Regions from separate parts of the Labrys methylaminiphilus subsp. lupini genome, predicted to be linked through region 1. Evidence: riboswitches for the same ligand, from Rfam matches in the RefSeq annotation. Region 1 holds a riboswitch; the other holds the start of a gene.
What was found. Region 1 has a riboswitch for thiamine pyrophosphate ahead of thiC (phosphomethylpyrimidine synthase ThiC). Riboswitches for the same ligand answer to the same signal wherever they lie in the genome.
Positions count from the first base shown of each region.

Region 1 (3,403 bases):
GCATGCCGCCGGCCAGCCAGGAACAGGCCTGGGCACCCAGGACCTCGCTGCGCTCCAGGATCTCGACCTCGGCACCTCGCGCCGCGCATTCCATTGCCGTAACGAGGCCGGCAACGCCGGCCCCGACAATGGTGATGCGCCGTCGTCCGTCACTCGGCCGGGACATAGAGGGCCCCGCCCTGTTCGAGGAATTCGCGCGATTTTTCCGCCATGCCCTGCCGTGCGGCTTCTTCCATCGCCCGGACTTCTTCTCGCAGATCCTGCGTGATCTTCATCGAGCAGAATTTCGGCCCGCACATCGAGCAGAAATGGGCGACCTTGTGCACGTCCTTGGGCAAGGTCTCGTCGTGATAGGCGCGCGCGGTATCCGGATCGAGGGAGAGGTTGAACTGGTCCTCCCAGCGGAAGTCGAAGCGCGCCTGCGACAGGGCATCGTCGCGGACCTTGGCCGCCGGATGGCCCTTGGCGAGGTCGGCGGCATGGGCGGCGATGCGATAGGTGATCACGCCGGTCTTGACGTCGTCGCGGTTGGGCAGGCCGAGATGCTCCTTGGGCGTGACGTAGCAGAGCATCGCGGTGCCGAACCAGCCGATCATCGCCGCACCGATGCCGGAGGTGATGTGGTCATAGCCCGGCGCGATGTCGGTGGTCAGCGGCCCGAGGGTGTAGAAGGGAGCCTCGCCGCAGGCGGCGAGCTGCTTGTCCATGTTCTGCTTGATCTTGTGCATCGGCACATGGCCCGGCCCCTCGATCATCACCTGGCAGCCCTTGTCCCAGGCGATCTTGGTCAACTCGCCCAGCGTCTCCAGTTCGGCGAACTGGGCGGCGTCGTTGGCATCGGCAATCGAGCCCGGACGCAAGCCGTCGCCGAGCGAGAAGGAGACGTCATAGCGGCGCATGATGTCGCAGATGTCGCCGAAATGCTCGTAGAGGAAGCTTTCGCGATGACCGGCCAGGCACCAGCGCGCCATGATCGAGCCGCCGCGCGAGACGATACCGGTGACCCGGCTGGCGGTGAGTGGAACATGGGCGAGGCGAACGCCGGCATGGATGGTGAAATAGTCGACGCCCTGCTCGGCCTGCTCGATCAGCGTGTCCTTGAACACCTCCCAATCGAGCTTCAAGGGATCGCCGTCGACCTTCTCCAGCGCCTGGTAGATCGGCACCGTGCCGATCGGCACCGGCGAGTTGCGCAGGATCCAGGAGCGGATGTTGTGGATGTTGCGCCCGGTGGAGAGGTCCATAACGGTGTCGGCGCCCCAGCGCGTGGCCCAGACCAGCTTCTCCACCTCCTCGGCGGCACCCGAGGTGACGGCTGAGTTGCCGATATTGGCGTTGACCTTCACCAGGAAGTTGCGGCCGATCACCATCGGCTCGAGTTCGAGATGGTTGATGTTGGCGGGCAGAATGGCCCGTCCCAGGGCGATCTCGTCGCGCACGAATTCCGGCGTGACGAATTCAGGGATGGCCGCGCCGAAATCCTCGCCATCGGCCCGGCGCTCGGCCGCGCCGTCCAAGGCTTTCTCGCGGGCGAGGTTTTCACGGAAGGCGGCGTAGACCATCTCCTCGGTGACGATGCCGGCCTTGGCGAACTCATATTGGGTGACGCGCTGGCCGTCGGCGCCCCGGCGCAGCTTACGATCAGCCGGGCAGGGTGCCACGAGCCTGTCGGCGGAGACATTGCCATTGTCCTCAGGTCTAACGGTGCGGCCATCGATCGCGCCGAAGCCGCGGCCGGCGATCCAGCTTTCGCGCAGGGTTGGCAGGCCCTGCTGCAGGTCGATGCTAGCGCTGTCCTCGGTATAGGGGCCGGAGGGATCGTAGACGCGGATCGGGGCGAGCGAAGCATCGCTCAGCGCGATCTCACGAAAGGGCACCCGCATCTGAGGATGCGAAGCGGGGGCCGCATAGACCTTGCGGGAGCCGGCGATGGGCCCCGTGGTCACGCTTTGCGGCGCGGCAATCTTGGTCTTGGGATTTTGGATGTTCATGGATCTCCTCCTCGTTGCGAGTCATGGAGATCCGGGGCGACGATTGTCTGGGCAGAACCGGCATCCCAGCCGATTCCGGGACCTGGAGCCAATTCCTAGCGCCAAAGCCCTGTTCCCGTCCCTTCGCCGGCATGACCCGGATCAGGTTCGAAGGGTTCGGCTCTAGGCCATCTCAGCCCCGCTTGCGCAGGACACCCCTCGGAACGATTCCAAGGTTAGACCCGGAATCGCCGGGCGTCCAGAGGGAAGGATTGTCGCATTATTTTGGAAGAAGGAGCGTTGCCACCCCTCATCCGCCTGCCGGCGCCTTCTCCCCTTGCGGGTATCGTCCACTCCACTTGGAGTGGACTGGGTGCCCCGAAGGGGCGGATGAGGGGCCGCTCTGCCCTATTTGGACTTCGGACCTCAACACCTTGAAAGAGCCGGGTCCGAAGACCCGCCCCTCCAAAGGACGACCTCACCCCCGCCAGGCAGCGGCGATCATGTCCGAGGCCTTCTCGGCGATCATCACCACGGGCGCATGGGTATTGCCGGAGACGATCGTCGGCATGATCGAGGCATCGGCGATGCGCAGGCCGGACATGCCGCGCAGGCGCAGCTCGGGGTCGACCACGGCCGCCGCGTCGGTGCCCATCCGCGCCGTTCCGACCGGGTGGAAGATGGTGGTGGCGATGTCGCCGGCGGCCTTGGCGAGATCGTCGGCCGACTGGATCGCCGGCCCCGGCTTCAGCTCCTCCGGCCGGAAGGCCTGCATGCGCCGGGTCGCCATCAGGCGGCGGGCCGCGCGGATCGAATCGGCCGCGACCGCACGGTCGCCTTCCGTGGAAAGGTAGTTCGGCGCGATTTCCGGATGGGTCTGGGCATCCGGCGAGACGATGCGGACATGGCCGCGTGCCTCCGGCCTGAGATTGCAGACCGAGACGGTGATGGCCGGAAAGGGATGGAGCGGAGACCCGAAGGCGTCGAGTGACAGAGGCTGGACATGGAACTCGATATTGGCGCTGCCAAAACGCGCATCCGACTTCATGAAGATGCCGAGCTGGCTCGGTGCCATCGCCATCGGCCCGGAGCGCTTGAGGACATAGGTGAGGGCGATCTCAGCCTTGCCCAGCAGCGAGGCCTGCCATTCGTTCAGGGTACGTGCGCCGCTGATCCTGAACACGGTGCGGATCTGCAGATGGTCCTGCAGGTTCTCGCCGACGCCGGGCGCATCCAGCACGAGGGGGATGCCGTGCCTGGCCAGCAGCCCCGCCGGACCAACGCCAGAAAGCTGCAGGAGCTGCGGCGTGCCGATGGCGCCGGCCGCCAGTACCAGCTCGCGCTTGATGCGGACGCAGGCGGGCTTGCCATCCAGCCTCAGTTCGAGGCCATCGGCGCGTCCGTCGACGAAACGGATGCGCTCGGCCATCGCC
Region 1 covers NZ_JBMDIH010000001.1:4,213,537-4,216,939, reverse strand. The annotation lists gene thiO (glycine oxidase ThiO) at 1-166, opposite strand, end outside; gene thiC (phosphomethylpyrimidine synthase ThiC) at 150-1,991, opposite strand; TPP riboswitch at 2,093-2,200, opposite strand; gene ACN6KF_RS19905 (GMC family oxidoreductase) at 2,449-3,403, opposite strand, start outside.

Region 2 (3,403 bases), 1.6 Mb from region 1:
GCAGGACGTGTTCCTGTTCGCCGGAACCATCCGGGAGAACATCGCCTTCGGCCGGCCAGGCGCGTCACAGGAGGCGATCGAGGCCGCCGCCAAAGCAGCCCATGCCCATGATTTCATCGTGGATTTCGACCGAGAATACGACACCGAGGTCGGTGAGCGCGGCCTGCAGCTCTCCGGCGGCCAGCGCGCCCGCATCGCGATTGCGCGCGCCATTCTGCGCGATGCCTCGGTCATCCTCCTGGACGAAGCCACTGCCGCGCTCGACTCCCAGTCCGAGCAGGCCGTCCAGAACGCTCTGGACGATCTCTGCGCTGGCCGTACCGTCGTGGTGATCGCCCACAGGCTGCAGACCGTCCAGGAGGCGGACAAGATCTGCGTGATCGACGGCGGTCGGTTGGTCGAGGAGGGCAGCCATGAAGAGCTGCTCGCCAAAGGGGGGCGCTATGCCGCCCTCCATGCCGTGCAGTTCCGCGAAGAGCCTCAGCTCTCGCCTGTTTTGGAAGGTTTTGCTTCGTGAAGTCCGTTGCCCTTTTCGATCTCGATGGCACTCTGGTCGATGCCGATCACCTGCATTACGAGGCCTGGCGCGAGATGGTGGCGCCACATGGCATCGAACTCTCCCTTGATACCTATGTTTCCGAGATCATGGGCCAGCCCAACAGCCTGCTCGCCAGGAACTTCCTGAAGGGTCTGGACGAGGATGTCGCACTCAAGCTCGTCGACGACAAGGAGGCGATGTTTCGCAGCCTCTTCGTCGGGCTCAAGCCGGCAAAGGGGCTGACGGATTTTCTCGACTGGCTCGAAAAGAACGGCGTGCCGATCGGCGTGGTCACCAATGCGCCGCGGGACAATGCGGAGCATCAACTCGTCAATCTGGGCCTGGTGGAGCGCTTCCCTACCGTAGTGATCGGCGCCGAGGTTACCAATCCCAAGCCCCATCCGGATCCTTATCTCGTTGGCCTGGAACGCCTGCAGGGAATGGCTGCTTCCAGCCTGGCCTTCGAGGATTCACGCTCGGGTATCACGGCCGGCAAGGCAGCGGGCCTTGCCGTGATCGGTCTTGCTACCAGCATGAGCGAGAAGGCACTGCTGGCTGCGGGCGTGGAACTGGCGATTCCCGATTATGAGGATCCGCGCCTTCGGCCCTTCGCAGCGGCCCAGCTCGGCATCGCTTGATGGCAGGCAGATAAACCTCGTCAGTTTTGCACCTTGTCGGCCGTGGGCGATCTCCGCCACGAAACGGGCTTTCCCTTGCCTCGGGAAAGCGCTAACACGGGAATCGTCTCATGGGGTGCCCGCAAGGGCTGAGAAGACGGTGGCCGCAAGCTTCGTCTAACCCATCGAACCTGATCCGGGTCGTGCCGGCGGAGGGATGAGCTTCGAAGCTTTCAGCTTCACCGCAATTTTCTTCACCGCCGTCGTCCGTATCGAACCGTTTTCGACATGGAGGACGCTATGCTGAGGAAACTGCTCGCCGCTCTCGCACTGGCCACCGTTGCCACGACGGCCTCGGCCGAGGACAAGCCGGTGCTCACCGTCTACACCTATGAGAGCTTTTCGAGCGAATACGGTCCCGGCAAGCCGCTGCAAACCGCCTTCGAGGCCAAGTGCAACTGCAAACTGACCTATGTCACCGCCGATGACGGCGGCGCTCTCTTCGCCAAGCTCAAGCTTGAAGGCGCCTCGACCAAGGCGGATGTTGTCGTCGGTCTCGACGACAATCTGATGGGAGAGGCGGAAAAGTCCGGTCTTTTCGTGCCGCATGGCGTGGCAGCCGAGAAGCTCTCTCTGCCCGAACCTTGGACCAACAAGACCTTCATTCCCTATGACTGGGGCTATTTCGCCTTCGTTTATGACAGCGACAAGCTCAAGACCCCGCCGGCCAGCCTGAAGGAACTGGTCGACGACAAGAACGGCCCCAAGCTGGTGATCGAGGATCCGCGCACCTCCACGCCGGGCCTCGGCCTGCTCGCCTGGGTCAGGGCCGTCTATGGCGACAAGGCCCCCGAGGCCTGGAAGTCGCTGAAGCCGCGCATCGTCACCGTCACCTCGGGCTGGTCGGAAGCCTATGGCCTGTTCCTGAAGGGGGAGGCCGACATGGTGCTCTCCTATTCGACCTCGCCCGCCTATCACATCGGCGCCGAGAAGAAGACCAACTACAAGGCCGCGATGTTCCCGGAAGGCCATCAGACCCAGGTCGAAGTCGCCGGGGTGGTGGCGAGTTCCAAGCAACAGGAGCTCGGGCGTCAATTCCTCACCTTCCTGCTCTCGGATGAGGCCCAGGCTGCGCTGCCCGAGACCAACTGGATGTATCCGGCCAGGACACCGGTCGCAGGACTCCCGGATAGCTTCAAGGCCGTTGCCGTTCCCGCCAAGGCCCTGATGGCCGATCCCGCCAAGCTCGCCGAGAACCGCAAGGCCTGGATCGACGAATGGCTGGCCGCCATGGCCAAGTGACGGCAACGAAAGCGAGAGGGCGTTGCGCGCTCCATCCTGAATGCCCGGCCTGATTCTCCTTGGCGCCCTTGCCGCGCTCGTGCTCGCAGCGCTCGCCAGCCTGTTCCTCGCGGCTGGCGGCGATGCCTGGCAGGGCAATGTCGGCTATCTCGTCTCGATTGCCGGCTTCACCGTCTATCAAGCGCTGCTCTCCACCTTGCTGTCGTTGTCGTTCGGGGCGTTGGTTGCCCTGGCGCTGGCCCGGCGGCAATTCCCAGGGCGCCGCCTGCTGCTGGCTCTGTTCGGCGTCGCGGCCGCGCTGCCTTCGATCGTGGCCGTGTTCGCCTTTGCCGGCATCTATGGCCGGGCCGGCATCGTCAACGCCGTGCTGGGGGCCATCGGCCTGCCGGGCATCTCGCTCTACGGGCTTACCGGCATTCTGATGGTGAATGTCTTCTTCAACGGAGCCTTCGCGAGCCGGGTGTTCCTCGCGGCACTGGAGACGGTGCCGGGGGAGCATTGGCGGCTGGCGGCCTCGCTCGGCCTGCCGCCTTCAACCATTTTTCGCCGTATCGACTGGCCAGTGCTGCAGCGGGACCTGCCGGCGCTGGCCCTCCTGATCTTCATCGCCTGCGCAACCTCTTTCGCCATTCCCCTCACGCTCGGAGGCGGCCCCGGCAGCGCCACTTTCGAGGTTGCCATCTACCAGGCCATTCATTCCGATGCCGACTTCGCCAGGGCCGCCGTGCTGGCCTTGCTGCAGATCGCCGCCATGGCAGTGCTGGTGACGCTTGCTGCGCCCCTGCTGGTGCGTCCTCCCGAAGCCGCCAGCCTCGGGCGCAAATTGGAGCGGCCCGATCGGGAAGCAGGCTGGCTGCGGCTGGCGGATACGCTGGTCGTCGGCCTTGCTTTGCTTTTGCTGCTGCCTCCCCTGTTGGCCGTCCTCCATGCCGGCCGCACGCTGCTG
Region 2 covers NZ_JBMDIH010000001.1:2,647,502-2,650,904, reverse strand. The annotation lists gene ACN6KF_RS12510 (ABC transporter ATP-binding protein) at 1-517, shown strand, start outside; gene ACN6KF_RS12505 (HAD family hydrolase) at 514-1,176, shown strand; TPP riboswitch at 1,278-1,390, shown strand; gene thiB (thiamine ABC transporter substrate binding subunit) at 1,444-2,457, shown strand; gene ACN6KF_RS12495 (ABC transporter permease subunit) at 2,498-3,403, shown strand, end outside.
Region 2: linked by a shared signal. The riboswitch ahead of thiB (thiamine ABC transporter substrate binding subunit) and the one ahead of thiC (phosphomethylpyrimidine synthase ThiC) in region 1 are both predicted to bind thiamine pyrophosphate.